One region of the Arthrobacter sp. SLBN-122 genome, then DNA from elsewhere that is predicted to be linked to it. Evidence: predicted binding sites of a transcription regulator. Region 1 holds the regulator's gene; the other holds the start of a gene.
What was found. Region 1 encodes HspR, which represses chaperone genes until heat shock. Its sites were predicted from a motif close to AAGTTGAGTCNNNNNGACTCAACTT; they were not measured.

Region 1 (15,124 bases):
ACGCTCAAGGCCAGCCTTGAAGAGCTCAAGCTGGGCAGCACGGTGATTGGCCCGATTCCATCCAAGGACGCCAAGGCAGTCCAGTTCGTGGTCCCGGTCGGGTCCTCGGTTGAGGTCAAGGACGCGGCCAAGGAACTCCGCGAAACGGTGACGGAAGCAGCACCGGAGGGCACGCAGACATTCGTGACCGGCCCAGCCGGCCTCGCAGCCGACCTCACCGCAGCCTTCGGCGGCATTGACGGCATCCTCCTGCTGGTTGCCCTGTCCGCCGTGTTCGTGATCCTCCTCATCGTCTACCGGTCCCTCCTGCTGCCCATCATGGTGCTGCTGACATCCGTGTTTGCCCTGTGCGCGGCAATCCTGCTGGTGTTCGGCATGGCCAAGGCCGGCTGGATCCAACTCAACGGCCAAAGCCAGGGCATCCTCTCCATCCTGGTGATCGGCGCGGCCACGGACTACGCCCTGCTGTTCGTGGCACGCTTCCGGGAAGCGCTCACCCACACCACCAACCGCACGGCCGCCGTCCTCACCGCATGGAAGGCCTCCTTCGAGCCCATCCTGGCCTCCGGCGCCACCGTGATCATTGCGCTGCTGTGCCTGCTCTTCTCCGACCTGAACTCCAACAAGGCCCTGGGCCCCGTGGCTGCCGCAGGCATCCTGTGCGCCCTGTTCGCCGCGCTGACCCTGCTGCCCGCGCTGATGGCACTGCTGGGCCGTGCCGCCTTCTGGCCGTTCCGCCCCAAACTCCTCCCCGCAGACCAGCGTGAACCCGAGCTGGTCACGGGTCTGGAAGGCCAGAAGGGGCTGTGGCGTGCCACCGGTTCGCTGGTGGCACGGCGGCCCCGGACCGTCTGGGTGGCCTCGGTCCTCCTGCTGCTGGTTGCGGCAGGCGGCCTGTTCCAGCTCAAGGCCAACGGCGTGCCGCAGACCGACGTCATCCTCACCGCCTCCAACGCCGTTGACGGCCAGGACGCGTTGGCCCGCCACTTCGACGCCGGCAGCGGCAGCCCCGCCGTCGTCATTGCCGACCAGGCCAAGGCGGCCGAGGTGCTGGACCGCGTGAAAGCGGACGACGGCGTGGGCGAGGCTTACCTGCTGGGCCCGGGCAGTGTGCCCATCACCGGAGCCCCCGGAGCTCCCAGCGCCCCGGACGTCCGGGACGGAAGGGTGATCATCAACGCCACCCTCAACGATGCGGCCGACTCGCTGGAGGCGGAGGAAACCGTCAAGGCCCTGCGCACCGAGGTGAAGGCTGTCGACCCCGGCGCCCTGGTGGGCGGCGTCACCGCCACCGCGCTCGACACCAACACCACCGCCCAGCATGACCTGGTGGTCATCATCCCCGTGGTCCTGGTGGTGATCCTCTTCATCCTGATGCTGCTGCTGCGCTCCATCGTGGCGCCGGTCCTGCTGGTGCTCTCCGTGGTGCTTTCCTACGCGGCGGCGCTTGGCGTGTCGGCCTTCGTCTTCAACAACATCTTTGGCTTCCCCGGCGCCGATGCCACAGTGCCGCTGTTCGGCTTCGTGTTTCTGGTGGCCCTGGGCGTGGACTACAACATCTTCCTGATGAGCCGGGTCCGGGAGGAATCCCTTAAGCACGGCACCCGGCCCGGCATCCTCCGCGGCCTGGTGGTGACCGGCGGTGTCATCACCTCCGCAGGCGTGGTGCTCGCCGCCACGTTCGCGGCGCTGGGCGTCATTCCCATCATGTTCCTGGTCCAGCTGGCGTTCATTGTGGCGTTCGGTGTGCTGCTGGACACCGTCCTGGTGCGCTCGCTGCTGGTGCCGGCCCTGGCCTACGACATCGGACCGAAGATCTGGTGGCCCAGCAAGCTGGGACGCACGGACGGCCCGAGCGCTGCACGGCCGCGGGAGCCCGGCGTCGAACCCCTGGAAGAGGTTCCCAGCCGCTAACACTGGGCCCCTCGCCGCCCGGAGCACTACCCCTGCTGCCGCCACCAGTCCACGGTGGCGGCAGCAGCCGTTTCCAGCGGGGTGGGGCTGACGTCCAGGGCTGCCTGCGACGCGGCCGAGTCCATGATGAACGGCCGCTCGAACTGGTACAGCATCTCGGCCAGTTCTCGGGCACCGGCTGAGACAAGGCCTGCCGTCCGGAACGTCCAGCCAGGCAGGACATGCACTTTGGGAGCTGGCCGTCCCGCCGCTGCGGCGAAGGCGTGGGCAAGTTCCGTCTGGGTGAGCGCCGGGCCTGTGGGTGCGTGCCACACGGTTTTCCAGGCGGAGGGCCTGTCTGCCGCGGCGATCATTGCCCTGGCCAGGTCAGGGACGTACGTGAACGAGTGCGGCTGGCGGGAGCTGCCGATGACGCTGACGTTCTTCCCTGCCAGGATCGGCACCACCATGCGCTCGCCGCCGTGCGCCATCCGGACGCGGGGCCCAAAGAAGTCGCCCGCCACCACGCTCACGGCAGGAGCGGCTGCGGCCGCACGGGCCCGAAGCAATTCAGTCCGCACGCCGCGCTTGCCGCCGCCAGCAACGCGGGGACTGTCTTCCGTCATCACGCGGTCCGGCTGGGAGTAGGAGTAGAGGCTTTCGGGGAATACAACGACGGCGCCTGCTTCCTGCGCGGCGGCCAGGACTGCCTGCTCGGCGGCGGGCAGTTCGGACTGCCATGCCGAGGCGGTGTAGGCCGACCCGTGGATGCAGTGGAAGACGGCCTCGGCGCCGGCAAGGGCAGTGCGCAGAATGTCCGGATCCTTTGCATCCCCGGCAATGCGTTCGATGAGCGGGTGCCGGGGTCCGCTGCCCGAACGAGTCAGGACGCGCACCCGCCGCCCCAGGTCTGCCAGCTGTTCGGCCACCGTCCATCCCACCGGTCCAGCTCCCGTCACTACATGCACATCTGCCACTTGTCCTCCTCGTTCCAGTTTCCGAGAGCAGTGCTCTCAGAAACAGCATGGGGCCGAGTCTTGGCCAAAGTCAAGAGCGGTGCTCTCTTTTGATTCCCGCGCTCTCCATTGTGGCATGCTGGACCGGTGACTGAAGCCCAGGAAACAGCCGCCGGCCTTGACCGCCCGCTCACGCCCCGGCAGCGGGCAAGGGCGCAGACCATCGTGGACATTGTCCGCCTGGGCCGGCAGCACCTCGCCACTCATGGTGCGGCCGCGCTCTCCCTGCGGGCGGTGGCGAGGGACCTGGGGGTGGTGTCCTCCGCCGTCTACCGTTACGTGGAGAGCCGCGATGAGCTGCTGACCCTGTTGCTGATCGACGCCTTCGGCGAGCTCGGGGACGAAGTGGACGCCGCCGTCGCCCAGGCTCCGGAAGGTGACCATGGTGCCCGCTTCCTGGCGCTGGGCAGGGCTGTCCGGGAATGGGCCGTGCGCGAGCCCGCCAGCTACGCGCTCCTTTTCGGCAGCCCCGTTCCCGGCTACAGCGCCCCTGCCGAGCGCACCACGGGTCCCGGCACAAGGGTCATCGTCAGCCTCATCGGGATCCTGGACGCGGCTTCCCGGGCCGGCCAGTTGTCACTTCCGGCCGAAGGCTCCCCGCAGCTGCCGCCAACCCTGGCCGCCGACCTGGCCGCCATCCGTTCGGAGTACGGCCTGGACCTCCCAGAGGAGCTCGTGGCGCGGGGTGTCCTGGTGTGGAGCTCCCTCTCCGGCGCGGTCAGTTTTGAGGTGTTCAACCAGTACGGGCCGGACACGTTCAGGGCTCCTGCGGAGCTCTTCGACCATCACCTCGCCGTGCTGGCAGGCGTCGCCGGACTGCCGGTCCGGGCCTCCCGATAAGTGCCGGCGAAGCCCTGTTGATGCGCCCGGGCCGTCGATAGACTGCCAGTGCGCCCGCATGGACGCGGAGCCTCGAAGGAGAGATGCACCATGACTGAGAACCCTGAAGTTGCAGCCGAGGAGCCCCGCAAGGGCAGCAGCGCCCCCGGACTTGAAGGGGAAGGCGGGCAGTACGTGGACGGCGACTACGGCGACGCCGGGGCCGTGGAAAGGCCGGCCGGGGAACTGGGTGAGCAATATCCGGAGGGCGATTACGGCGCTGCCGGAACAGTCTCGACTCCTGCTGCTGGCGCGGGAGAGGGCGGGCAGTACGTGGACGGCGACTACGGCGGCTCCGGCACGAACAACGAGCCCGAACGCGGCGCTGCCGAACGCGACGTTGCTGACGGCGAGTACGAGGAAGGCGACTACGGCGATGCCGGCACTGCGGGCCGCCGCACGGAGGAGTCCATCCGTGAAGGACTCACCGATCGCCAGGTTCAAACGACGGCGGAAGAGCGCGGCCCGCTCCATGGCGACCGGGATACGGAGCGCTAAGCAGCCCGGCGTTACGTTCTCCTAAGGCGAAACCCTGGGTCGCCGTCGTAATCCTGCGCACGAAAGCCCGGAATCAAAGGATTATCGAGCTAAAAGCCTGACATGGTCTCCAAAGTTGAGCCGACCACACTCAACTTTGAATTGACATCGCTGGCGCCCTGAGTAAAGTTGAGTGCAGAACGCTCAATGCTTAGGGCGCCAACCAGTTTCCAAGGAAAGAAGGAAGCAACACATGTCACGTGCAGTAGGTATTGACCTCGGAACCACCAACTCCGTCGTCTCCGTTCTCGAAGGTGGCGAGCCCACCGTTATTGCCAACGCCGAGGGTGGCCGCACCACGCCGTCGGTCGTTGCATTCTCCAAGTCCGGCGAGGTCCTGGTTGGCGAGATCGCCAAGCGCCAGGCCGTCAACAACATCGAGCGCACCATCGCATCGGTCAAGCGCCACATGGGCACCGACTGGAAGGTGGACATCGACGCCAAGAAGTACACCCCGCAGGAAATCTCCGCGCGTATCCTCATGAAGCTGAAGAACGACGCCGAGTCCTACCTGGGTGAAAAGGTCACGGACGCCGTCATCACCGTCCCGGCCTACTTCAACGACGCCGAGCGCCAGGCCACCAAGGAAGCCGGCGAAATTGCAGGCCTGAACGTCCTGCGCATCGTCAACGAGCCCACCGCCGCAGCCCTCGCCTACGGCCTGGACAAGGGCAAGGAAGACGAACTCATCCTGGTCTTCGACCTCGGCGGCGGTACCTTCGACGTCTCCCTGCTCGAAGTCGGCAAAGACGAAGACAACTTCTCCACCATCCAGGTCCGCGCCACCGCCGGTGACAACCGCCTGGGCGGCGACGACTGGGACCAGCGCGTCGTTGACTACCTGTTGAACCAGCTCAAGGTCAAGGGCATCGACCTCTCCAAGGACAAGATCGCCCTGCAGCGCCTCCGCGAAGCCGCTGAGCAGGCCAAGAAGGAACTCTCCTCCTCCACCAGCACCAACGTCTCGCTCCAGTACCTGTCCGTCACCCCCGACGGCCCGGTCCACCTGGACGAGCAGCTGACCCGCGCCAAGTTCCAGGACCTCACCAAGGATCTGCTGGAGCGCACCAAGAAGCCGTTCCACGATGTGATCAAGGAAGCCGGCATCAAGCTCTCCGACATCAACCACATCGTCCTCGTTGGTGGCTCCACCCGTATGCCCGCCGTGTACGACCTGGTCAAGGAACTCGCCGGCGGCAAGGAGCCGAACAAGGGCGTGAACCCGGATGAGGTTGTGGCCGTTGGTGCAGCCCTGCAGGCCGGTGTGCTGAAGGGTGAGCGCAAGGACGTCCTCCTGATCGACGTCACCCCGCTGTCCCTCGGCATCGAAACCAAGGGTGGCGTGATGACGCACCTGATCGAGCGCAACACCGCCATCCCCACCAAGCGGTCCGAGACCTTCACCACGGCGGATGACAACCAGCCGTCTGTGGCCATCCAGGTCTTCCAGGGCGAGCGCGAGTTCACCCGGGACAACAAGCCGCTGGGCACGTTCGAGCTGACCGGCATCGCCCCGGCCCCGCGCGGCATCCCGCAGATCGAGGTCACCTTCGACATCGACGCCAACGGCATCGTCCACGTCTCGGCGAAGGACAAGGGCACCGGCAAGGAACAGTCGATGACCATCACCGGTGGCTCCAGCCTCTCCAAGGAAGACATTGACCGCATGGTCCGTGACGCCGAGGAGCACGCAGCCGAGGACAAGGCCCGCCGCGAGGCAACCGACACCCGCAACACCGCCGAACAGCTCGCCTACTCGGTGGACAAGCTGATCGCCGACAACGCGGACAAGCTGCCCGAAGAGGTCAAGACCGAGGTCCAGGGCGACGTCGACAGCCTCAAGAAGGCCCTCGAAGGCACCGACGACGCCGCCGTGAAGTCCGCGTTCGAGAAGCTGCAGGCTTCCCAGACCAAGCTCGGCGAAGCCATCTACGCCCAGCCCGGTTCGCCGGACGGCGCAGGCGCTGCAGGTGCCGAGGGTGCCCCCGGTGCTTCGGCAGGTTCCTCCGACGAAGACATCGTCGACGCCGAGATCATCGACGAAGACGAAGCGAAGAAGTAACCCATGCCGCACCACGGTAACGAGGAAGAGCACAACACATCCGCAAGCCAGCAGAACACGCAGGGCAACGGCCAGGAGCCGGTCATCCGGGACAACCGCAAGGTTGACCCGGTGACCGGGCAGGCCCGGCACCCGGAGGGCGGCCAGTCCGCCCCCGGGGCCGGTTCCCAGGCCGGGGCAGCAGATTCCGACGGCGACGCGCTGGCCCAGGCCGAGGAGATTCTCAACGGCGTGGACGTGCCGGCCGAGGAATCCGTGGCCCAGGGTGCGCCCGCAGGGTCCGGCGGCAACGCCGAGGCAGCCGAGCTGCGCAACGACCTGCTCCGCCTCCAGGCTGAGTACGTCAACTACCGCAAGCGCGTTGAACGCGACCGCGCCGTGGCAGGGGAAATGGCCGTCATCGGCGTCCTGAACTCCCTGCTCCCGGTCCTGGACGACGTCGACGCCGCCCGGCAGCACGGCGACCTCACCGACGGTCCCTTCGCCGCGATCGCCACCAAACTGGAGAACGCGCTGAAGACCTACGGCCTGGTACGCATCGATGAGACCGGCGTGGAGTTCGATCCCACGATCCACGAGGCCCTGATCCAGCAGCCCGGCGAGGACATCGAGGTTGACACCGTCAGCCAGGTGCTCCGCTCAGGCTACAAGTCAGGCGACCGCGTCCTCCGCGCAGCCCAGGTCATCGTGGCGGTCCCGGCTTAGTCGGCTTCTCACCTGCGCCGGACGGATAAGGGGCCCCGCCCCTACGCTGGGTGGCTGAGGATCTGCGATCCCCAGCCACCCAGCTCCGGCAGCGGATCTGGCCTCCCAACACTCGCAAGCTCGTGTCGGGGCCCTCGGCCAGATCCTTACAGCCACTCCCGGGCCCCTTATCCGTCCGTCGCTCAGCGGTTGTCTCGCCTAAGGTGGGACCAAGCGAAGCGCAGCTGGGTAGGGGGCCGCGGCGTGGCGGGCACCGCGGAGCGGGCACGGCCCCCTACCCAGCGGAGCGCGGTCCGGGCCCCTGTACCGCGGAGAGCTGTTAGTTAGAAGACTTTGAAAGGAAACGCCATTGGCTAGCCAGGATTGGGTGGACAAGGACTTTTACAAGATCCTTGGTGTTGCCAAGGACGCTTCCGACGCCGACATCAAGAAGGCCTACCGGAAGCTTGCGCGGCAGCACCACCCTGATACAAATGCGGGGAACTCTGCTTCCGAGAAGAAGTTCAAGGACATCTCCGAGGCTTATTCGGTGCTTTCGGATCCGGACGAGCGCCAGCAGTATGACGCCATCCGGGCCATGGGCAGCGGGGCACGGTTTGCCCCGGGCGGCGCGGGCGCCACGAACGGCGGGTTCGAGGACATGTTCGGCGGCCTGTTCACCGGCAACACCGGACGCCACGCCGGCGGGTTCAACCCCTCCGCGGGTGGTATTCCGCCCGAGTTCGCGGACCTCTTTGGCGGCTTCGGCGGAGCCCCCGGGTTCCAGCGCACCCCGCAGAAGGGTGCCGACCGGACCGCTTCCACCAGCATTTCCTTTGCCGGTTCCATCCGCGGCACCACCATCGGCCTGCGTGAACCCAGCGGCGAAGTGATCGATGTCCGGGTTCCCGCCGGCATCAAGGACGGCCAGAAGGTCCGTGTGCGCGGCAAGGGCCAGCCCGGTGCTGCCGGTAACGGTGACCTGGTGGTGACCGTCGCTGTCCAGCCGCACCAGTTCTACACGCGCGACGGCGACAATCTCAGGATCCATGTCCCCGTCACCTTCCCGGAGGCTGCTTTGGGTGCGGACATCGAGGTTCCCACGATCGACGGCGACAAGGTCAAGGTGCGTGTTCCGGCGGGCACGCCGTCCGGCCGCACCCTCCGGGTGAAGGGCAAAGGCGTCAAGACCTCCAAGGCCACCGGCGACCTGCTGGTGACCATCGACGTCGCGGTTCCCAAGAACCTCAACAAGGAAGCCGAGGCTGCGGTCAAGGCGTTCGCCGAGGCAACGTCGTCGGCGGATGTTCGCGAGGGCCTGGCAGCCAAGGCCCGGCTCTAGGCACGGAGGTGAGGCGTGGACATCAATGCTGACCAGCCGATCTTCGTGATTTCGGTGGCGGCCGAGCTGGCGGACATGCACCCGCAGACGCTGAGGCAGTACGACAGGCTGGGCATCGTCAAACCCAGCCGTGCCCCCGGAAAGTCCCGGCGCTACTCCCAGCGTGACGTGAACATGCTGCGGGAAGTGCAGCGGCTGTCCCAGGAAGGCGTGTCACTGGAGGGGATCAAGCGCATCCTGGAACTCGAAAACCAGGTGGCAGCCCTCCAAAGCCGGATCGCCGAACTTACCGAGGAACTCGCGCGGCGGCCGCGCTCTGTGGATTCGCGCATCTTCGCGGCCGGTGCGGCGGGCGACGTGGTGAGCCTGGCCCGCGGCCAGCGCCCCCGGCCCCGGTCCCAGGCGGTCATGCTGTGGCGGCCGCGGGCGCTCGGGCAATAAGTACCGATTCCCGGCAAGCCATCACAAATATGAGTACCCGCTACTCGTGACGGAAAAGCCCCCTGGAACTTGAATGGAACCATCGCCGGATCAGCGGCGGTGGTTCTGCAAGTTCTGGGGGTTTTTCCGTGTTTACAGATCTCAGCAAAGCTTCAATCAGGAGCCGGCCATGAGCCCGGGAATGGAATCCGTGGCCGCGTTCAGCAGTTCCATGCCGGGGCAGATCCTGTTGGCCATCGGGCAGACCATTGTTGTGGTCTGCGTCTGCTTCGACATGGTCCGTGAGTTGTCCGTCCCGCGGTCGCACCGGCGCTACGTGGCCAGTACCGTCTTCCGTACCCTGGCAATCCCGTCCATCGTGGCCAATGCCATGACCGTCTTCATCGCCCTGGTGGTGTCCTCCTGGGTGGACGTGGTGATGGGCATGTTTGTCCTGGTTGCCATTGTCTTCCGGTTCCACCACAACCAGGACGAGGACAACTGGTGGAAGGGCAAGGGCAAGAAGCTCGCCCGGTGGGCCCGCCGGCAGTTCGCCGGCAGAACGTCCACCGCCCCGGCCTTGGGGTAAAGCCATACAGCCCCGGGAGCCCGGCACTGGCAGACCGCGTGCCGGGCTCCCGAGTCAACGTCAGCCGTTGATGACCTGCGGTACGCCCAGGGCCTTGAGGCCTTCCACGCCGAATTCGACGCCGTAGCCGGACTGCTTGGCCCCGCCGAATGGGATGCGCGGGTCCACGGCGCCGTGCCGGTTGATCCAGACGGTGCCGGCCTGGATACGGGCCGCGACCTCCCGGGCGGCGGCCAGGTCAGGGGACCACACCGAGGCGCCCAGGCCGACGTCGAGCCCGTTGGCCATCTCCACTGCTTCGTCGATGCTGCTGTAGCGGATGATCGGCAGGGCAGGGCCGAACTGTTCCTCCGCTACCAGCGGGTTGCCGTTGTCGATGTCCGCCACCAGGGTGGTGGGGTAGAAGAAACCAGGCTGGCTGGTATCCGGGTTCCCGCCCAGCAGGACGCGCGCCCCGGAAGCCTTGGCCGCCTCCACGAGGTTCGCCACGACGTCGTACTGTGCCTTGTTCTGCAGCGGGCCCAGCACGTTGTCCTCGTCCAGGCCGTTGCCCATGGGCACCTGCCGGGCGACCGCCACGAGCTCCTCGCAGACGGCGTCGTAGATGTCATCGTGGACGTAGAGGCGCTTGAGGGCGGCGCAGGTCTGTCCGGTGTTCAGGAACGCGCCCCAGAAGATGTCCGTGGCGATGGCCTTGGGATCGGCGTCGGGCAGGACGATGCCGGCGTCGTTGCCGCCCAGTTCCAGGGTGAGCCGTTTGACGGTGTCCGCGGAGGACTTGATGATGGCGCGGCCGCCGGCGGTGGAACCGGTGAACATGATCTTGCCGATCGCGGGGTGGTCGGTGAGCCTGGCACCGACCTCCCGGCCGCAGGAGACCACGGACAGGATGCCCTCGGGGAGTTCCTCGTTGAGGACCTTGACCAAGGCCAGGACGCTCAGCGGGGTGTTGCCGGACGGCTTGACCACCACGGCGTTGCCCATGCGCAGGGCCGGGGCCAGCTGCCAGACGGCGATCATCATGGGCCAGTTCCAAGGTCCAATCGCGCCCACGACGCCGATGGGCCGGTAATGCAGTTCGGCGCGGGTCTCGCCGTCGTCCACGATGGTTTCGGGTTCCAGGGGCAGTGCGGCGGTGGCGCGGAGCCAGGCCACGCAGGCCCCGACTTCAAAGCGCGCATTGGGCCCGTTGAGCGGTTTGCCCTGCTCGCGGGAGAGCAGCTGGGCGAGTTCCTCTGCGGAGCGTTCGACGGCGTCGGCTGCTTTCAGGAGCGCGGCAGACCGGGCGTCGTGGCCCAGGGCAGCCCAGACGGGCTGGGCGGCGACGGCAGCGGCGACGGCTTCTTCGAGGAACTCGAGGCCGTGGACGGGTGCTTCGCCCACAGCCTCACCCGTAGCGGGGTCAAAGATGGTCCGGCCGGTGCCGGCCGCGGGGGAAATGGACGCGAGGAGTGCATCGTAGGTTTCCAAGGGATACTCCACTTCGAGTAGCAAGGACGCCAGCCGGTCGGCGTAGCGGGTTACTCCCCAGTCTGGGTGAAGGGCCGGTCCCTGCTCTTGTCTTTGTGCGCAAAGCCCTTGTCCGGGAGCGAACGCCGTGTCACGCCAGGCATGTTTTGGCGGAACGCGCGACGGCGGAACCCCGGATTTCCGGGGTCCCGCCGCCGAAGGTGGGCCGAAAGCATGCCCTGCGTGACGCCGTCGGACGTCCCTGCCATCCTAGTCCGCGTACGGGTCAGCGATGCCGATGTGCTGCGTGGTGGTGTATTCGGCGATGCCTTCGGTTCCGCCTTCGCGGCCCAGGCCTGATTGTTTGACGCCGCCGAAGGGTGCGGCTGCGTTGGAGATGACGCCGGCGTTGAAGCCGACCATGCCGAACTCGATCTGTTCCGCCACCCGGAGCAGGCGGTTGAAGTCCCGGCTGTAGAGGTAGGAGGCAAGGCCGTACTCGGTGTTGTTGGCGAGCCGGATGGCGTCTTCTTCGGTGCTGAAGGTGGTGACGGGGGCGACGGGTCCGAAGATTTCCTGGCCCAGGATCGCGGCGTCGTTGGGCACGTTAGCGAGGACCGTGGGCTGGTAGAAGTAGCCGGGACCGTCCACGGGTGCCCCGCCGGTGACGGCTGTTGCCCCGGCGCCGACGGCGGCAGCCACCAGGGCGTGGACGTCGTCCCTTGCGCCGGCGTCGATGAGCGGCCCGACTTGGGTGGCCGGGTCGGTGCCGCGGCCGGTGGCCAGGGCGCCCATTGCGGCTGCGAACTTGGCGGTGAATTCGGAGGCGACGGATTCGTGGACGAGGAACCGGTTGGCGGCGGTGCAGGCCTCGCCCATGTTCCGCATCTTCGCCGCCATGGCCCCTTCGACCGCGGCATCGAGGTCTGCGTCTTCGAACACAATGAACGGGGCATTCCCGCCGAGCTCCATCGAGGTGCGCAGGACGTTCTGGGCGGCGTCGGCCATCAGGCGTTTGCCCACCGGGGTGGAGCCGGTGAAGGAGACTTTCCGCAGCCGGGAGTCCTTCAGCAGGGGACCTGAGATCCCGGACGCCGAGGAGGAGGAGACGACGTTCAGGACGCCGGCGGGCAGGCCGGCATCGAGCATCGTCTGCGCAAAATACTGGGCCGTCAAAGGTGTGAGTTTGGCGGGTTTGAGGACCATGGTGCAGCCAGCGGCGACGGCGGGGGCTAGTTTGCGGGTGGCCATCGCCAGCGGGAAGTTCCAGGGCGTGATCAGCAGGCACGGGCCGACGGGTTTGTGCTGGACCAGGATCTTGTTCCTGCCCTCGGGGGTGGTGAGGTAGCGGCCGTAGTCCCGGACGGTTTCCTCGGAGAACCAGCGCAGGAACTCGGCGCCGTAGGTGACTTCGCCACGGGCTTCGGCCAGGGGTTTGCCCATTTCCAGGGTCATCAGGAGCGCGAAGTCCTCGGCCCGTTCGGTGACCAGGTCGAAGGCCCGGCGCAGGATCTCCGCCCGCACGCGGGATGCAGTCATGGCCCAGGACGCCTGGACGGCGTCGGCGGCGTCCAACGCCGCAACAGCGTCGTCGCTCGTGGCGGAGGCGAGGGTGGCGAGCACCTCTCCGGTGGCGGGGTCGTGCACATCGAACGTGCCGCCGTCGGACGCCTCCCGCCATTGCCCTCCGATCAGCAGGCCGGTAGGCACGGAAGCCAGCAACGATGCTTCACGCTCCGGTGAAATGGCAGGGGAAAGCGCAGAAGTAACTGTCATGGAAGAAGTCCTTTAGGAAGGGGAAGGTCAGTAGCTCGCGGTTGTGCCGCCGTCGGCCTGCGGGATGTATTCGGCGGCGAGGGCTTCGGAGCCGCGGGCCAGGATGGCGACGTCGGCGCCCACCAGGATGAAGCCGGCGCCGTTGTCCAGGTAATGCCAGGCGGTGGCGGGGGCGAAGGCGTTGACGCCTGCAGGCTTGCCGGCCGCCTTCGCAGCGGACAAGCAGTGTTCGACGGCGGCGCGCACCTCGGGGTGTTCCTGCTGTCCCAGCAGGCCCATGGAGGCTGCGAGGTCGGAGGGGCCGACGAAGATGGCGTCCACGCCGTCGACCTTGAGGATGTCCTCCACTGCCTCGACGGCCGCCGTCGACTCGATTTGGACGGTGACGCTAATGGTCTCATTGGCCCGCGCCAAGTAATCGGGGACGCGGTTCCACCGGGCGGCGCGGGCCAAGGCCGAGCCGACGCCGCGGACGCCCTGCGGCGGGTAGCGGGTGGCCGCAACCGCAGCCTCGGCTTCCGCCACGGAGTTCACCATGGGGATCAACAGGTTCTGCACGCCCAGGTCCAGGTACTGCTTGATCACCACGGTGTCGTTGACCGGCGGCCGGACCACGGTATGGACCGGGTAGCCGTGGATGGCCTGGAGTTGGGCCAGGATGGATTCGAGCCCGTTGGGGCTGTGTTCGGCATCCACCAGGAGCCAGTCCAGGCCGGACCCTGCGCAGAGCTCGGCGATCAGCGGGCTCCCGGAGCACACCCACATTCCGGCCAGCGGCCGGGCTGCTTCACCTTTTTGGGCAGCCAGGGCGGACCGGAAGGTGTCCTCTACTCGAAACGGCATGTGACGCTCCCCAGGGGTCCGTAGTCTGCGTGGACAGTATCGCCTTTGTACACCCACATGGGGCGGGTGAAGGATCCGGCCAGGATGATGTCGCCGGCCTTCAGGGCGTCGCCGTGGGCGGCGATCTTGTTGGCCAGCCAGTGGACGCCGTTGGCAGGGTGGTCCAGGACGCCCGCGGCCACGCCGGTCTCCTCCACGGTCTGGTTCTTGTAGAGGATGGCGGAGACCCAGCGGAGGTCCACGGCGTCCGGCTTCACGGGGTTGCCGCCGATCACCATGGCGCCCATGGCCGCGTTGTCCGAGATGGTGTCCACGATGGTCCGGCCCTCCATCTCGATCCTGGAGTCCAGGATCTCCAGGGCCGGAACCACGTAGTCGGTGGCCTTCAGGACGTCGAAGATGGTCACTCCGGGGCCCTTGAGCCCGTCCTTCAGGACGAATGCCAGCTCCACCTCCACCCGCGGATGCGTGTACCGGTCCCAGTCCACGGAGCAGCCGGTCTCCAGCACCATGTCGTCGAAGATGGCGCCATAGTCCGGTTCGGTAATGCCGGTGGCGGCCTGCATGGCCTTGGACGTGAGGCCGATCTTGCGCCCCACCAGCGTCCGGCCGGCCTCCTCGTTCCGGCGGCGCCACAACTGCTGCACCGCGTAGGAGTCCTCCACGGTCATGTCCGGGTAGCGGGTGGTCAGGCGGGGGACAGGGGTGCGGGTCCGGCCGGCTTCCACCAGCTCATCCGCGATGGCCTCAATCGTCTTCGGCTCCAGCATCTCCTAGACCTGCACTCCCAGTTTGAAGCCGGTCCGGTCGCCTTCGGCGGAGCCTTCCTTGCGGGTGTAGGAGAAGCCGTCGGCGCCAACCGTCACCGCCATCTCGGACTTTTCCTCTCGTTCGATGACCGGCTGCGGGTTGCCGTCCAGGTCCAGGACCAGGGAGGCCTCGGTGTACCAGGACGGGACCACGGGGTTGCCCCACCAGTCGCGGCGCTGGTTGTCGTGGACGTCCCAGGTGATGGTGGGGTTGTCCGGGTCGCCGGTGTAGTAGTCCTGGGTGTAGATCTCGATGCGGTGGCCGTCCGGGTCGAGGATGTAGAGGTAGAAGGCGTTGGACACGCCGTGCCGGCCGGGGCCGCGTTCGATCCGGTCGCTGATGCGCAGGGCGCCCATCTTGTCGCAGATCTGGATGATGTTGTGCTTCTCGTGCGTGGCGAACGCGACGTGGTGCATGCGCGGGCCGTTGCCTCCGGTGAGGGCGGTGTCGTGGACGGTCTGCTTGCGGTGCATCCACGCGGCGTAGGTGACGCCGTCGGCGTCCTTGATGTCCTCGGAGACGCGGAAGCCCAGGTCCTCCAGGTACTTGCGGCCCTTGGGGACGTCCGGGGTGACCTGGTTGAAGTGGTCCAGGCGGACCAATTCACCGGCGGAGTAGAGGTCGTAGCGCTGGGTGAGGCGCTCCACGTGCTCCACGTCGTAGAAGAATTCGTAGGGGAAGCCCAGCGGGTCCTCCACGCGGACGGAGTCGCCGATGCCCTTGGTGAAGCCTTCCTTGCGGCGCTCCACCCGGCAGCCCAGTTCCTTGTAGTAGGCCTCGGCGGCGTCCACTTCGGCGGGGGATTTCACCCGGTAGGCGAAGGC
Region 2 (15,124 bases), 120 kb from region 1:
CGGTGATGAACTGGTACCTGGCGGGCTGCCTCCGCAGGCGGGGCGACGAAGCACGGTACCGGCGGCTGCGTGAAGCGTCCCTTGCCCAGTTGATGGAAGGCCATTTCGCCGAGTACTACGAGCCGTTTACGGGCGAGCCGCTGGGCAGCATGGACCAGTCCTGGACGGCGGCCGTTGCGCTGGAATGGCTCGCCGACCCAGACGCCGCCGACGCCGGCTGACCCATGGAGGCACCGCCGTCGTCCGCTCCGCTGCCCACAGCACCCGTGCGCCTCCTCATTGCCGGTGCCGGTGCACGGGGCTCCGCCTATGCCCGGCTTGCAGTTGATACCGGCCGCGCCGTGGTGGCGGGCATCGCGGAGCCGCGCCGCCCGCTGCGCGAAGCCCTCGCGGCGGAGCTTGGCGTGCCGGCCGCGGGTGCCTTCGAGGACTGGCAGGCCATGCTGCGCACCCGGCTGCCGGCGGACGGCATCATCATTGCCACCCCCGACCGCGAACACGGAAGGCCGTTTGCCGCGGCGGCAGCCCACGGCTACCCCGTCCTCCTCGAAAAGCCCATCGCCCCCGACCCCGCCGGATGCGGGGAGTTGGCCCGCCTGCAGCAGGAATCGGGGATCAGGGCCGCCGTCTGCCACGTCCTGCGCTACACCCCGCTGACGGCTCTGCTGCGGCAGCTCCTCTCTGCAGGGGCCGTAGGCCGGATTATCTCCGTCCAGCATCTGGAGCCTGTGGGTTTCTGGCACTTCGCGCATTCGTACGTGCGCGGGAACTGGCGGCGGGAGGAAGAATCCAGCCCCTTCCTGCTGGCCAAGTGCACCCACGACGTGGACTGGCTTTCCTTCATCGTCGGAAGCCGGCCCGTGCGGGTGTCCTCCTTTGGCCGGCTCTCGCATTTCCGGCCCGGAGAGGCGCCGGAGGGCGCGTCCGACCGCTGTATCAGCTGCCCGGCTGAACCGCGTTGCCCGTATTCGGCCCTGCGCATCTACGGGCCGGGCCGGCCTCCGAACGGTGAAGCGGCGGACCCCGCCCGGGCCTACTTTGCCGACGTGGTGGACCCGGGCGGCACACGGGAATCGCTGTGGCAGGCACTGGAAACAGGGCCGTATGGGCGCTGCGTCTACAGCGGAGGCAACGACGTGGTGGACCACCAGGTGGTGAACATTGAGTACGAAAACGGGACAACGGCCGCTTTCACAGCCACCGCTTTTACCGCCAAGGGCCCACGGATCACCAGGATTTTCGGCAGTCACGGGGAAATCACAGTCGAGGCCGGCACCGTCTCGGCCTATGACTTCCTGACCGGGGAAACCACCGTCTACCCGATCCCGGCCGCTACTGCACAGCTCCAGGGCGAAAAGCACGAGGGCGGCGACAGGGGCCTCGTGCAGGCGTGGGTGGGGGCGCTGGCCACCGGAGACTGGTCAGGAGTCGTGTCGGGACTGGAGGAGTCGCTTGTCAGCCACGGCGTGGTTTTTGCCGCTGAGCACGCGCGCCGGCGGGGCACCGTCGCAGCGGTGGAGGAGTTCAGCCCTGCGCGGTAACCGGGTCGATCGACACCACGGCCAGGAAGCCGCGGCCCAGGATTTCGGGGGAGTCGGCGTCGGAACCAATCACAGCGTCGTACCGGCCCAGCTCCAGCGGTTCGGCCCCGCGTTCACTGACCTTCGCCTGTCCCTGCAGCAGCACGCCAAGCTGCCCCTCAAAGACGGGGTGGGCACGCTTTTTGGACAGCTCAATGATGGAGGTGTAGCCCTTGCAGGCGGCCGTGCGCGTGATGACGTTGAGGTCCCGGATGTCGCCGGTGGGCAGCTTGGCCGTGGTGGCCGCGCCGCCGTCGAATCTGAAGGGCCGGTACTTTTCCATGGCGTGTTCGGCGCCGTCGACGCTGAGCACCAGCAGTTCCCCTTCAATGACCGTCAGGACGCGCTCCATGCCGGGGAAGGTGGAAAAGTCCCCTGCCTTGGCGACGTCAGCGATGCTCACCCGCCAGTCCCAGCCGCCGTCGTCGGTGCCCTTGCGTGCGATTTCCTTGGTCACGCCGCCGCCGTTGCGCCATGGTTCGGCCTTGAGGTCAGCGAAGCGGATGATCTGCATCAGCCCAGCCTAGTTCGCCGCGGTGGTCACGCGTCGCAGCGTGTGCCCTGTGCCTGCTACTCTCCTGCGGGGGGTCATCACGAAAACAGCCTGAAGGAGCCGGGAATGTTCGTCAAAGTGTGTGGTCTCAGCACCCCCGAATCGGTGCGCGAAGCGGTGGATGCCGGCGCGGATGCCGTGGGATTTGTGCTCACCGCCAGCCCCCGGGTTGTCTCGCCGTCGCAGGCTGCCTCCCTGCTGGCAGCGGTCCCCAGCGGAGTTTCCCCCATCGGAGTCTTCCGGGACGAGCCGGTGGCGGATGCCATCGCCATCGCCCGGGCCGCGGGCATGGAATGGATCCAGCTGCACGGTGCGCGGTCACGCACGGACGTGGCAACGGTGCACGACGCCGGCATGAAGCTGATCAGGGCCGTCACCATGGGTACCGGACAGGATGAGTTCGAAGACTGGGGCGAGGACCTGCTCCTGATTGACGCCGCCGTGCCGGGCTCAGGGGAATCCTGGGACTACGCCTCGGTGGCGGCCCTGCCGGCGCTGCGGGGACGGAACTGGCTGCTCGCCGGCGGCCTCGATGCCGCCAATGTTGGCCAGGCATCAGCGGCGGCGCATGCCTGGGGAGTGGACGTTTCCTCCGGCGTGGAAGCATCCCGCGGAGTGAAGGACCTGGCCAAAGTCCGGGCCTTTGTCCAGGCGGCAAAGGCAGCTGCCACGGTTTAGGCGCTGCACCTGATTCAGCCCAAGGCGGGGATCAGGGCTGAATCAGGGGAGTCCCCCAGCTTGGTCCCGCAACGGCTGGGGGCACAATAGGTGCATGAAGACACTTCTGAACATCATCTGGCTGGTTTTCGGCGGCTTTTGGCTGGCCTTGGGCTATTTCCTGGCAGGCGTGGTCTGCTGCCTGCTGATCGTCACCATCCCCTGGGGCATTGCCTCATTCCGGATTGCCGCCTACACCCTGTGGCCGTTTGGCCGCATGGTGGTGGACAAACCAGGCGGCACCGGTGTCTTTTCGCTGCTGGGCAATGTGATCTGGCTGCTCGTGGCCGGGATCTGGATCGCCATCGGCCACGTGGTGACTGCGTTCGCCATGGCCGTGACCATCATCGGCATCCCGCTGGCCATCGCCAACCTGAAGCTCATTCCGGTATCCCTTATGCCGCTGGGTAAGCAGATCGTGCCCACCAATACGCCTTTCGTGAGCAACTACCCGGTCAGCAGCTACCGCTAGGCGGATTCGTCCGGCCGCAGGGCGCGGAGCACGCAGAACTCATTGCCGTCCGGGTCAGCCATGACAACCCATGTTGCCGCCGCACCCTGTCCCACTGTGATCTGACGGGCGCCCAGTTCTTCCAGCCTGGCGACCTCTGCGTCCTGGTCTTCGGGGCGGAGGTCCAGGTGAAGGCGGTTCTTGAGTTCCTTCCGTTCCGGGACCCGGAGGAAAAGCAGGTCGGGCAGCACGCCGTCTTCGGGGCTGCCCGCCGGCGGTTCGAGCACAATCTCGTCGTCCTCTTCGTGGGTGCGGCGCCAGCCGAGCGCCTTTTCCCAGAAGGCGGCAGGAACCCGGGGGTCGGTGGAATCAATGGCGAGGGCTTGGATGCGCAGGCTCATCCCTGCAGTTTTGCATCCGGTTCCGTGATCCGTAAACACGTGCAAGGCTGGGGCCCTCACAGCGGCCGGAAGGCCCCGTTCCGCAGGATGGCCACCGAATCGCTTTGGTCCAGTTCGGCGGCAATGTCCACATCCTCCGCATAGCCGGCTCCGGACAGCTCACGGCCGCTGGAACACTGCTGCAGCATTTCGCGCAGCCGTGGTTCCGCGGCTTCAAACACGGCCATGGCGGCAACGGCCTCCGGTGCGTAGCCGTGCCTGCCGTCCCCGGCTTCATAGCCGCCCCTGCCGGCGGCCGCCAGCCCTGCGATGAAAGCCCCGGCGCCGATTTGGTCCTCCACGGCAGGCCGCAGCTTGCCGTCAGGCCAGCGTTCACCGGCGGCCACCACTGCCAGTACCGCGTCTCCCGGGAGGTTCGCCGCCACCCAGTCGGAAGTGGCTGCGGCGTTCCGAAGGCACACGGCGGCGACCAGCGGCACGTCCGCGGCCAGCGCGTGGCACAGTTCCGATCCATTGGGGGAGGGCAGGACCACTCTTTCCAGGGACTCCGCAGCGCGGAAGCTGGCGGGGGAGAGGCTCAGGCCGCCGCCGCCGCGGGGGCCGGCCAGCTGGGCCTGGTGGTGGGCGGCGAAGTCTTCGGCGCTGGTATCCCGCCAGGGATAGGGGAAGATTTCAGCGCCCCGGTCCAGTGCCACGCTGACGCAGGTGCCGAAGGAAAGGACGTCCACCACCACCGCAATGTCGGCGCCCGCTGCCACGGTCGTGGCTCCCTCCAGCCCCCAGTCCAGCCTGACCGTGAAAGGGAGCTGGCGGTGTGCGGCATTGGCAGAGTGCGTGTGCCGCGGGCTGGAACCCGGAGCGTTCATGCCAGTTCACCTTTCAGGTTCCGGTGCGCGGCGTCCTGCCACAGTTCCCGGGCCCGCGGGTGGTGGAAGAGCGGGTCCAGTTCCAGCAGTTGGCGCACGACGGCGGCCCTGCCGGCTGAGAAGTCGGCGTCACCGATGTGGGCGTAGTCTTTCCGGACGGCGGCGAGGTAGCGGGCGTACTCCTCAGGTTCGCCGCCCAGGACTGAAAGGTCCGCGTCGCAGAGGAGGGCGCCGTCGTCGTCCCCTGGCTCCGGCCGGTGTTCCGACGTAAGGCGGACAAGCCGTGCCACTTCCGCCACCTCGTCCGCCGGCAGTCTGCTCCCGGCCAGCCTGCTTTCAGCCAGCCGGGCAGACTCCTCCTCGTCCTGGCCCGCCGACCCGCGGTACACGGCATCGTGGAACCAGGCCGCCAGCAGCACTGTCCGGGGCGCCTCGCCGGGCTCGGTGAGCAGGTCAAGCGCCTCCAGCACCGATAACAGGTGCGTGCAGCCGTGATAGTGGCGGTGCGGTTCGCTCCACCGGTCCAGGAGGTCCAGAAAGAGTGCGTCGTGGCCGGGCATGATGGCTTCCCAGCGGGCCAGCAGCGGGACTTTCAGCGATTTGTTCCGCCGTCGCGCCGGGATCCGCAATCCGCTGGCAATGAGTTTGCGGACCAGCACCCTGCCCTCCACCGGGACCGCCCCGGCCGCCACCAGCTCCTCAAGGCGGCGTTCCGGCACATCGTAATGGTCGCCGTCGAACGCCCGCTCCGGGATCCCGGCAGCAGCGGCGAATGCATGCAGCTCGTCGAGGGACGAGTCCGATACCAGATGCGAGAAGTGTGTTCCGTGTGCAGGCCACAGCGGCGGGTCGATGTAGATGGCCATGGAAGGAGTCTAGTGGCGCCCCTGGTGCCCAGACCGGAAACGACGTGTCCAGCCGAAATCCTCAATACCTGCTGATGCTAGACGTATTGCCGCATTTGCGGATTAGAATCACGGTATGGCCCTCATTCGCGTTTCCGAAGCTGCCCGTTTCCTGGGCGTGAGCGACGATACCGTCCGGCGCTGGACGGAGCACGGAACGTTGACGCCGCTCCGGGACGAGTCCGGCCGGCTCGCAGTGGACGGCCTCGAGCTGGCAACGCACGCACAGAAGCTGGCCCAGCTTCCGGACGACCCCAAGAGCGGCAGCAGCTCGGCGCGGAACCGGTTCGTTGGCCTGGTCACCAACGTCATTACGGACAAGGTCATGGCGCAGGTGGAACTGCAGTGCGGGCCGTTCCGGGTGGTCTCGCTGATGAGCAGCGAAGCCGTGCGCGAGCTGGGCCTGGAGCCGGGCTCGGTGGCCACCGCGGTGGTCAAGGCAACAACGGTCATCATCGAATCCCCGAAGGGACGGGCCACGGCATGATCCGGGGACGCATCCTGCCGGCCGCCACGCTGTTGCTGGCGGCCGTCCTTTCCGGCTGCGCAGTAACCGGCAGCGCAGTAACCGGGAGCGCTCCGGGAACCGGCTCCGGGGCCAAGCCAGGCGGCACCATCACCGTTTTCGCCGCCGCCTCCCTCAAGGCCACCTTCACCCAGCTGGCCCGCACTTTCGAGGCGGAAAACCCTGGCACCACAGTCACCCTGAGCTTCGCCGGGTCCTCGGACCTGGCCAGCCAGATCAGCCAGGGGGCACCCGCGGACGTCTTCGCCGCCGCGGACGCGGCCACCATGCAGAAGCTGCAGGACGGCGGCCTTACTGAGGGCGCGCCCCGGAACTTCGCCACTAACACCCTTGCCATCGCCGTGCCGCCCGGCAACCCTGCGGGCATCGCAGGGTTCAAGGACCTGGCCCGGCCGGGCGTCAAACTGGTCACCTGCGCCAGGCAGGTGCCCTGCGGGGCAGCCACGGCCAGGGCGGCGGAGGCGGCCGGAGTTACCTTGAGCCCGGTCAGTGAGGAGAACGCGGTCACAGACGTCCTGGGCAAGGTCACCTCCGGCGAGGCCGACGCCGGCCTGGTCTATGGCACGGACATCAAGGCCGCCGGGTCCAAGGCGGCGGGTATCCAGTTCCCGGAGTCGGGAAGCGCGGTGAACATCTACCCCATCACCGGGGTTGCCGGCAGCCGGAACAGGGCCACCGCCCAGGCCTTCCTGGACCTGGTCACGGGCCCGGAGGGCCAGGAGGCCCTCGCCGCTGCAGGGTTCGGCCCACCGGGTGCCGGCAACGGAAGCAGCACATGACCCGGCAGCAAGCAGGCCCGCCACCGGCACGCCTGCGCACCCCGAGTCCTGCCTACTCTGGCATCCCCGTCTGGGTCCGCGCGCTGGCCGTCCTGGCCGCCGTCGTCGTCGTGCTCCCGCTTTTGGCTATGGTGCTCCGCGTGGACTGGGCACAATTCCTTCCGCTGGTGACCTCCCCGTCGTCGCTGACTGCGCTGGGACTGAGCCTGCGGACCTCGGCGGCGAGCACCCTGCTGTGCATTGTGCTGGGCGTTCCCCTGGCCCTGGTCCTGGCGCGGGACACCTTCCGCCTGCAGGGGCTGCTGCGCTCGCTGGTGCTTTTGCCGCTGGTGCTTCCCCCGGTGGTGGGCGGAATTGCCCTCCTCTACACGTTCGGCAGGCAGGGGCTGTTGGGGCAGACGCTGAATGTGCTCGGCCTGCAGATCGCGTTCTCCACCACGGCGGTGGTCCTGGCACAGACGTTCGTTGCGCTGCCGTTCCTGGTGGTGAGCCTTGAGGGGGCGCTGCGGACCTCAGGCTCACGGTACGAGGCCGTGGCCGCGACGCTGGGCGCCCGGCCCGGCACGGTGTTCCGGCGCGTCACGCTTCCGCTGGTCCTGCCCGGGCTGGCGTCGGGCGCAGTGCTGTCCTTCGCCCGGAGCCTGGGCGAGTTCGGCGCCACGCTGACCTTCGCGGGCAGCCTGCAGGGGGTGACCCGGACCCTGCCGCTGGAAATCTACCTGCAGCGCGAAACGGACCCGGACGCCGCCGTCGCCCTGTCCCTGGTGCTCGTAGCCGTCGCCGTGGCAGTGGTTGCGCTTGCCTACCGGCGCCCGGCAGCGGACCGTGCCGGATCAGGACAACGGACGACGACGCCGGCCCCGGCAGGAGGGGACGTCCGGTGACGTTGTCCTTCCAGACAGTGGTGGCCGGGCGGGACTTCGACGTGGCCCTGACGGTCCGGCCGGGCGAAACCGTGGCCGTCATGGGGCCCAACGGCGCCGGCAAATCAACCCTGCTCGCCGGCATCGCGGGCCTGCTAAGGCCTGACAGTGGCATGGCCCAACTCAATGGCAGGACGCTCTTCGACCTCGACGGCGGGAAGCGTACGTGGTCACCGCCGCACCACCGCGGCACCGCCCTGCTCGCCCAGGAACCCCTGCTCTTCCCCCACCTGGACGCCCTGGACAATGTCTCCTTCGGCCCCCGCAGTGCCGGCGTTTCCAAAAGAGTCGCGGAGGAGCAGGCCCGGCGCTGGCTGGCTGAGGTCGAAGCCGGAGACCTGGCCGCGCGGCGTCCTGCCCAACTCTCCGGCGGCCAGGCCCAGCGCGTGGCCGTGGCCCGTGCACTGGCCGCCGACCCGGCGCTCCTCCTGCTCGACGAGCCGCTGGCCGCCCTGGATATCCACTCCGCCCCGCTGCTGCGCCGGCTCTTCAAGCGGGTCCTTGCCGGACGGCAGGCGATCATCGTCACCCATGACGTGCTGGACGCGCTGATGCTCGCGGACCGGGTGGTCATCCTGGAGGGCGGCCGGATTGTTGAGGAAGGCCCAACCCGCACAGTGCTGGAGCGGCCGCGCAGTTCCTTTGCAGCCGGGCTCGCCGGACTGAACTTCATTCCGGGCACCTTGGACGGCGCGGGGGTGCGGACCAGTGAGGGACTCACAATCACCGGCCACGATGACGAATCCTTCGCCGCGGAGCCAATCCCGCACGGCGAACCTGCCCCGCTGCCCAGGCCGCACGGCCCCGGCGTCGCCGTCTTTCCGCCGTCGGCCGTCTCCGTGTTCCTCAACGACGCGCACGGCAGCCCCCGGAACTCGTTCGCCGTCACCATCACGGACCTCGAGCCGCACGGCGACCAGATCCGCGTCCGCGCCGGCGGCCTGGCCGCGGACATCACCCCCGCCGCCTCCGCCGACCTCGGCCTTGTCCCCGGCATGACGGTGCACTTCGTGGTCAAGGCGGCTGCCGTCGCCGTGTACGGAACCTAGGGCGGCGGGACCTCCGGCTCTGGACAGGTATTTCGCCTTGGGCAAACATGGCTACTGGACCTCGCCGTCCAAAGTTGAGCGTAGTAGACTCAACTTAGTCAACAAGCCCCAGAAAGGAGCTCTCTTTGGACGTCAAATTCACCACCAAGAGCCAGGAGGCTCTTTCCGCCGCCGCAATGAACGCCTCGACGGCCGGGAACCCGCAGGTGGAACCAGCCCACCTCCTCAAGGCGCTGATGGACCAGCGTGAGGGCGTCGCCGTCGCGTTGCTTCGCGCCACCGGTGCCGATCCCGATGCCGTCAGCGTCCAGGCCAGCAGCGCCATCAAGGCCCTGCCCGCCACGTCCGGCGGCTCCAGCCAGCAAGCGCAGCTGTCCCGGCCCGCCCTGCAGGCCATCCAGCATGCCAAGGAGGAAGCGGACCGCCTGGGCGACTCCTTTGTCTCCACCGAAGTGCTCCTGGTGGGCCTGTCGGCCGGCAACGATGCCGCGGCCCGCCTGCTGCGCGACGCCGGCGCCTCCCGCGAAGCGCTCCTGGCTGCCCTGCCCGGAGTCCGCGGTGACCGCAAGGTGGACAGCCCGGACCCCGAAAACACCTTCCAGGCGCTCGAGAAGTACGGGACCGACCTCACCGCGATGGCCCGCGCCGGCAAACTGGACCCCGTGATCGGCCGCGACTCCGAAATCCGGCGCGTGGTCCAGGTCCTGTCGCGGCGCACCAAGAACAACCCGGTACTCATCGGCGAACCCGGTGTGGGCAAGACCGCTGTAGTGGAAGGGCTCGCGCAGCGGATGGTGGCCGGTGACGTCCCGGAAAGCCTGCGCGGCAAGACCCTCATCTCCCTGGACCTCGGCTCAATGGTGGCCGGCGCCAAATACCGCGGTGAGTTCGAAGAGCGGCTGAAGGCGGTCCTGGAGGAAATCAAGGGCTCCGAGGGCCAGATCGTCACCTTCATCGACGAGATCCACACCGTGGTGGGGGCGGGTGCCACCGGTGATTCCTCCATGGACGCCGGCAACATGCTCAAGCCCATGCTGGCCCGCGGCGAGCTGCGCCTGATTGGTGCCACCACGCTTGACGAGTACCGCGAGAACATCGAAAAGGACGCAGCCCTGGAACGCCGCTTCCAGCAGGTGTATGTGGGCGAGCCCAGTGTCGAAGACACCATCGGCATCCTCCGCGGCCTCAAGGAGCGCTACGAGGCGCACCACAAAGTGTCCATCGCGGACTCCGCCCTGGTGGCCGCCGCCACCCTGTCCAGCCGCTACATCTCGGGCCGCCAGCTGCCGGACAAGGCCATTGACCTGGTGGACGAAGCCGCGTCCCGGCTGCGCATGGAGATCGACTCCGCTCCGGAGGAGATCGACCAGCTGCGGCGCCAGGTGGACCGGCTCACCATGGAAGAGCTCGCGCTGGAGGGCGAGACTGACGCCGCCTCCGTGGAACGGCTGGCCGCGCTCCGGGCGGACAAGGCGGACAAGGAAGAGGAACTCTCCGCACTCAACGCCAGGTGGGAGGCCGAAAAGGCCGGCCTGAACCGGGTGGGTGACCTGAAGGCCAAGCTGGATGAGCTGCGCTCCGCCGCGGACAAGGCCCAGCGCGAGGGCGACCTGGAGGCAGCCTCCCGCATCCTTTACGGGGAAATCCCGGCGCTGGAACGCGAACTCAACGCCGCTGCCGAAGCGGAGGCTGCCGTGACGGACAAGTCCGCACAGATGGTGGCGGAGGAAGTGACGGCGGAAGACATCGCCGAGGTCATTTCCGCATGGACCGGCATCCCCGCCGGCCGCATGCTGCAGGGCGAAAGCCAGAAGCTGCTGCACATGGAGGAGGAACTCGGCAGGCGGCTCATCGGCCAAAGCAAGGCAGTGGCCGCTGTGTCAGACGCCGTCCGGCGTGCCCGGGCCGGCATCAGCGACCCCAACCGGCCCACCGGTTCCTTCCTGTTCCTGGGCCCCACCGGCGTGGGCAAGACCGAGCTGGCCAAGGCCCTGGCGGACTTCCTGTTCGACGACGAACGCGCCATGGTGCGGATCGACATGTCCGAGTACGGCGAGAAGCATTCTGTTGCCCGGCTCGTGGGGGCGCCTCCGGGCTACGTCGGCTACGAGGAAGGCGGGCAGCTGACCGAGGCCGTCCGCCGTCGTCCCTACTCCGTGGTGCTGCTGGACGAAGTGGAGAAGGCGCACCCCGAGGTGTTCGACATCCTCCTGCAGGTGCTCGACGACGGCCGCCTCACCGACGGGCAGGGCCGCACCGTGGACTTCCGCAACGTGATCCTGGTGCTCACGTCCAACCTGGGCAGCCAGTTCCTGGTGGACCAGTCCCTGGACGCCGAGGCCAAGCGCAATGCCGTTATGGCCACGGTGAACGCGTCCTTCAAGCCGGAGTTCCTCAACCGGCTCGATGAAGTGGTGCTGTTCGACGCCCTCACGGTGGAGGAGCTGGCCCACATCGTGGAGCTGCACGTCGGCGAACTGGGGCGCAGGCTGCACGAGCGGCGGCTCACCCTCGATGTCACCGACAGCGCCAAGGCGTGGCTGGCGCTGTCCGGCTACGACCCCGCCTACGGCGCCCGGCCGCTGCGACGCCTGGTGCAGCGCGAGATCGGCGACCGGCTGGCCAAGGCCATCCTCGCCGGTGAGATCAGCGACGGCGACACCGTGCTGGTTGATACGGCGCCGGACTTCGGCGAACTGACTGGGGGCAACGTGGACACAATGACTGGGGCCCCGAGCTCCGGCCTGTCGGTCAGGCGGAAGGACTAGCCGCCGGCCTTGTGATGCGGACCGTGCTGCCCTGGCGGGTGAACCGTCAGGGCAGCACGTTTGCGTTAATCACATTGCCGGTGTCGGCCGCGACGTAGCAATCCACCCTCCGGTCGCCGGATTCCCAGCTGGTGCTGCTGGGGAAGGTGCGCTGGTAGTTGAGCTGGAACTGCTTGGCCGCCGGCCCGAGCTTCGCCGCCTGGCAGACTTGCAGGGCTTTGGCCTTGAGTGACTCGGCCCCTGGATACTCAGCGCTGTCCGGGTAGCGGAGAGTCGCAACGAGCTGGGCTGAGTGGCCGGTATCGCATGGCACCACGGTGGACGCGAGGGCCTGCGGGTCGAAATCCTTGAAGCAGTCACCAATCGCGTAGGCAGCGGGTGCAACACCCTCCCGGGGAAGGGGCTGGGGAGTGGCCGGCGGCGTGACGGCGGTTTGCAGCACACCCTGTGCGTCATTCTTTGCCACCTCGCTGCCGGGTGAAGAATTCAGCCAGACGGCAAGCCACACCAGTGAGCCCGCTACGGCGACGATAACGGTGACGAGAAGCGCCTTCCACAGGGCAGGCTTCCTGTTGACGTGATTTTCCGGCGCGGGATCGTGGCGGGGCTGGGACCAGGTGACGGATTCCGGAGCCGGGGCCGGGCCGGTCCCGCCCTGGATCTGTGGCACGCTACCGGTCTGCGGGGGCGAAGCGGGTTTGGGCGGGATGTCCTGGTGGTTCACGGGTTCGCATCCTCCTGGGTTTGGTTCCGCGGCTCGCCAAAGGCCAGACAAAATCGGCAGTTCTTAAGTGACTCTACCCAAGAAAAATGCCGGAATCCCGCGGGTGGAGGTGCGCCATGGTACCCCACCCGGCCGTCCGGACCCCGAGGCGGCAAGCGGGGCCCGCCGAAAGCATGTAATCTAGGTGTACGACAAATTGACCAAACATTCCGGGGCCTCACCGATCGCCAAGGTGACCACCTCCGGTCCAAGTACAAAAGGGGGTCACGCCATGGGGCGCGGCCGTCAAAAGGCAAAAGCTACCAAGCAGGCTCGGGACATTAAGTACTACTCCCCGAACACTGACTACTCGGCACTTCAGCGTGAGCTGACGGGCCCGGGCAGCCGTTCAACGAGCCATTACTCGAATGAACCGGTCGAACCGGACTATTCGGCTTATGTGGATAAGTACGCGGATGATTTGGATGACGATGACGACGAGGTAGACCACCGTCGCATCGGCTAGTTGTCGCAAGCCTGCTGTGGCCTCCGGGCCCGGCTGCTGTGGCGCGAAAGCACATTCTGGTTCTGCAGGAGCTGCTGTTTGGACCCAGGGAATGTGCGGACCTCCTTTTTGATACCCGTTTTCGGGTGACCGCTTACTTCACGGAGCCCGCTGCCATACCGGAATACCGGTAGGGCAGCGGGCTTTCCGTGTTGGTTGGTAACCTGACCGCATGACTGTTCGGACCACATACGCCAGCGGCGAGCCTTGCTGGGCGGATTTGCAGACCCCCGATGTTGCTGCCGCCAAAGACTTCTATGGACGGGTCTTCGGCTGGACCTACGAGGACTTCCCCACACCGGACGGCCGCAGCTATGCTCAGGCCTTTGTCCGCGGGCACTTGGTGGCCACCATAGCGCCGCAAAATCCCTTGCAGCTGGAGGCAGGGACTGCTGCCGAGTGGAACGTCTACTTTGCGGTCCCGGACGCCGCGGAGCTGCTCCGCGATGCCCGTCATTCCGGCGGTACCGTGCAGTTTGGGCCCGAGAAAGTGGGCGATACCGGCGTACTGGGCTTCCTGGCCCCTCCCGGCGGCGGAACCACCGGGATCTGGCAGGCGGGTACCCACTACGGCAGCCATCTCTTCAATGAACCCGGCGCCTTGGCCTGGGCCGAGCTCTTCACGCCCGAGCCGCAGGCCGCCATCGGATTCTTCCAGCAGCTTTTCGGCCATGGTGTCACCGAGTACCCCCAGCACGACGGCGGCAGCTACTGCACGTTGCTCATTGCCGGGAGTGAGGTGGCCGGCATTGTTCCTGCCGACGAAGACGAAGACGAAGACGCCGACTGGCAGATTTATTTTGGGGCGGCAGATATCGCGGCGGCGGCAGCGGCCGCCCTGGCGGCAGGCGGCGAAGTGCTGGTGGAGCCGGATGACCATCCGGCTCCTGGATCACTGGCCACCATCGAGGACCCCCAGGGTGGAATCCTCAACCTCATCCAAGTGCAGGGTTGAACCGGCCGCTTAAACACATCGAGTGCTCCGTAGATGTCGTTATCGGGGGTGAAAACGACAAGTACGGAGCACTCGATGGAGGGTCCTAGGCGTAGGCGTTGACCAGGCGTACTGCTCCGCCGTCCACGCCCTTGGCGCCCTGGACGTAATCCGGGCCGGACTTGAGGATGGAGTCTGAATCCTCGGTGACCGTGCCCATGATCCAGGACGGCAGGCCGCGGTCGTTCAGGCGGGAAACAGCGGCATCGGCGGCTTCGGGGGACACAATGGCCACCATGCCGACGCCGAGGTTCAGGGTGCGCTCCAGGTCCGCAAGGGGCACGTTGCCGAGTTCAGACACCAGCTTGAAGATGGCGGGGAGTTCCCAGGTGGCGCGGTCCACGGTCGCCACGAGGCCCTGGGGGAGGACGCGGGCCAGGTTCGCGGCCAGGCCGCCGCCGGTGACGTGGCTGAAGCCGTGAACGGCCGCGCCGGCGCTGACCGGGAAGGTGCGGGCCAGGTCAAGGCAGTCGGCGGCGTAGACGCGGGTGGGCTCAAGGAGCTCCTCGCCCAGGGTGCGGCCGAGTTCGGATACCTGCCGGTCAAGGGCCCATCCGGCGTGGTTGATGACGCGGCGAACCAGGGAGTAGCCGTTGGAGTGCAGGCCGGACGAGGCCATGCCGATCACTACGTCCCCGGCACGGACACGGTCCGGGCCCAGCAGTGCATCGGCCTCCACAACGCCGGTGGCTGCGCCGGCAACGTCGTATTCGTGTTCGCCCAGCAAGCCCGGGTGCTCGGCGGTCTCGCCGCCCACCAGGGCGGTGCCGGCAACGGAGCAGGCGGCGGCAATGCCGCGGACAATGCCAGCGATGCGCTCCGGGACCACCTTGCCGCAGGCGATGTAGTCGGTCATGTACAGCGGCTCGGCGCCCACCACCACGATGTCGTCCACCACCATGCCCACCAGGTCGAATCCGATGGTGTCGTGGATGTCCATGGCCTGGGCGATGGCAACCTTGGTGCCCACGCCGTCCGTGGACGTGGCCAGCAGCGGCTTCTTGAAGGTCAGCAGCCGGGAGACGTCGTAGAGGCCGGCGAAGCCGCCCACCCCGCCGATCACCGAGGAGTTGTGGGTTGCCTTGACGGCATCCTTCATGAGCTCGACGGCGCGGTCCCCGGCTTCAACGTCCACGCCTGCGGAGGCGTAGGTGATGCCGGAGTTATCTGCGGCGGTGCTAGCGGAAGTCATACGGACTCTTTCTTGTCGGCGCTGGTGGCGGCGGGTACGTCGGGCACAAGGTCGGCTTCGGTCAGCAGGTTTTCGAATTCGGAGTCCGGGCCCGGGTCGCAGCCGGTGGCGCCGGGCTTCTCCGCCGGGTCCTCGGTGGCGTCAATGGCCAG

Region 2: the regulator HspR is predicted to act here: its motif matches at 8,822-8,846, upstream of clpB (ATP-dependent chaperone ClpB).

Annotation. Positions count from the first base shown of each region.
Region 1 is NZ_VFMS01000001.1:1,517,951-1,533,074, reverse strand. It holds gene FBY36_RS07215 (MMPL family transporter) at 1-1,914, shown strand, start outside; gene FBY36_RS07210 (NAD-dependent epimerase/dehydratase family protein) at 1,941-2,870, opposite strand; gene FBY36_RS07205 (TetR/AcrR family transcriptional regulator) at 2,997-3,749, shown strand; gene FBY36_RS07200 (hypothetical protein) at 3,840-4,286, shown strand; gene dnaK (molecular chaperone DnaK) at 4,519-6,387, shown strand; gene FBY36_RS07190 (nucleotide exchange factor GrpE) at 6,391-7,092, shown strand; gene FBY36_RS07185 (DnaJ C-terminal domain-containing protein) at 7,442-8,413, shown strand; gene FBY36_RS07180 (heat shock protein transcriptional repressor HspR) at 8,429-8,854, shown strand; gene FBY36_RS07175 (hypothetical protein) at 9,036-9,422, shown strand; gene FBY36_RS07170 (aldehyde dehydrogenase family protein) at 9,483-10,892, opposite strand; gene FBY36_RS07165 (NAD-dependent succinate-semialdehyde dehydrogenase) at 11,142-12,647, opposite strand; gene FBY36_RS07160 (HpcH/HpaI aldolase family protein) at 12,675-13,490, opposite strand; gene hpaH (2-oxo-hept-4-ene-1,7-dioate hydratase) at 13,475-14,260, opposite strand; gene hpaD (3,4-dihydroxyphenylacetate 2,3-dioxygenase) at 14,264-15,124, opposite strand, start outside.
Region 2 is NZ_VFMS01000001.1:1,398,471-1,413,594, reverse strand. It holds gene ggh (glucosylglycerate hydrolase) at 1-221, shown strand, start outside; gene FBY36_RS06665 (Gfo/Idh/MocA family protein) at 225-1,541, shown strand; gene FBY36_RS06660 (HutD/Ves family protein) at 1,525-2,094, opposite strand; gene FBY36_RS06655 (phosphoribosylanthranilate isomerase) at 2,200-2,811, shown strand; gene FBY36_RS06650 (YccF domain-containing protein) at 2,906-3,322, shown strand; gene FBY36_RS06645 (VOC family protein) at 3,319-3,702, opposite strand; gene FBY36_RS06640 (2-phosphosulfolactate phosphatase) at 3,759-4,568, opposite strand; gene FBY36_RS06635 (DUF4031 domain-containing protein) at 4,565-5,434, opposite strand; gene FBY36_RS06630 (TOBE domain-containing protein) at 5,550-5,960, shown strand; gene modA (molybdate ABC transporter substrate-binding protein) at 5,957-6,778, shown strand; gene FBY36_RS06620 (ABC transporter permease) at 6,775-7,662, shown strand; gene FBY36_RS06615 (sulfate/molybdate ABC transporter ATP-binding protein) at 7,659-8,750, shown strand; gene clpB (ATP-dependent chaperone ClpB) at 8,876-11,518, shown strand; gene FBY36_RS06605 (septum formation family protein) at 11,565-12,242, opposite strand; gene FBY36_RS06600 (DUF3073 domain-containing protein) at 12,514-12,747, shown strand; gene FBY36_RS06595 (VOC family protein) at 12,959-13,741, shown strand; gene purM (phosphoribosylformylglycinamidine cyclo-ligase) at 13,827-14,972, opposite strand; gene purF (amidophosphoribosyltransferase) at 14,969-15,124, opposite strand, start outside.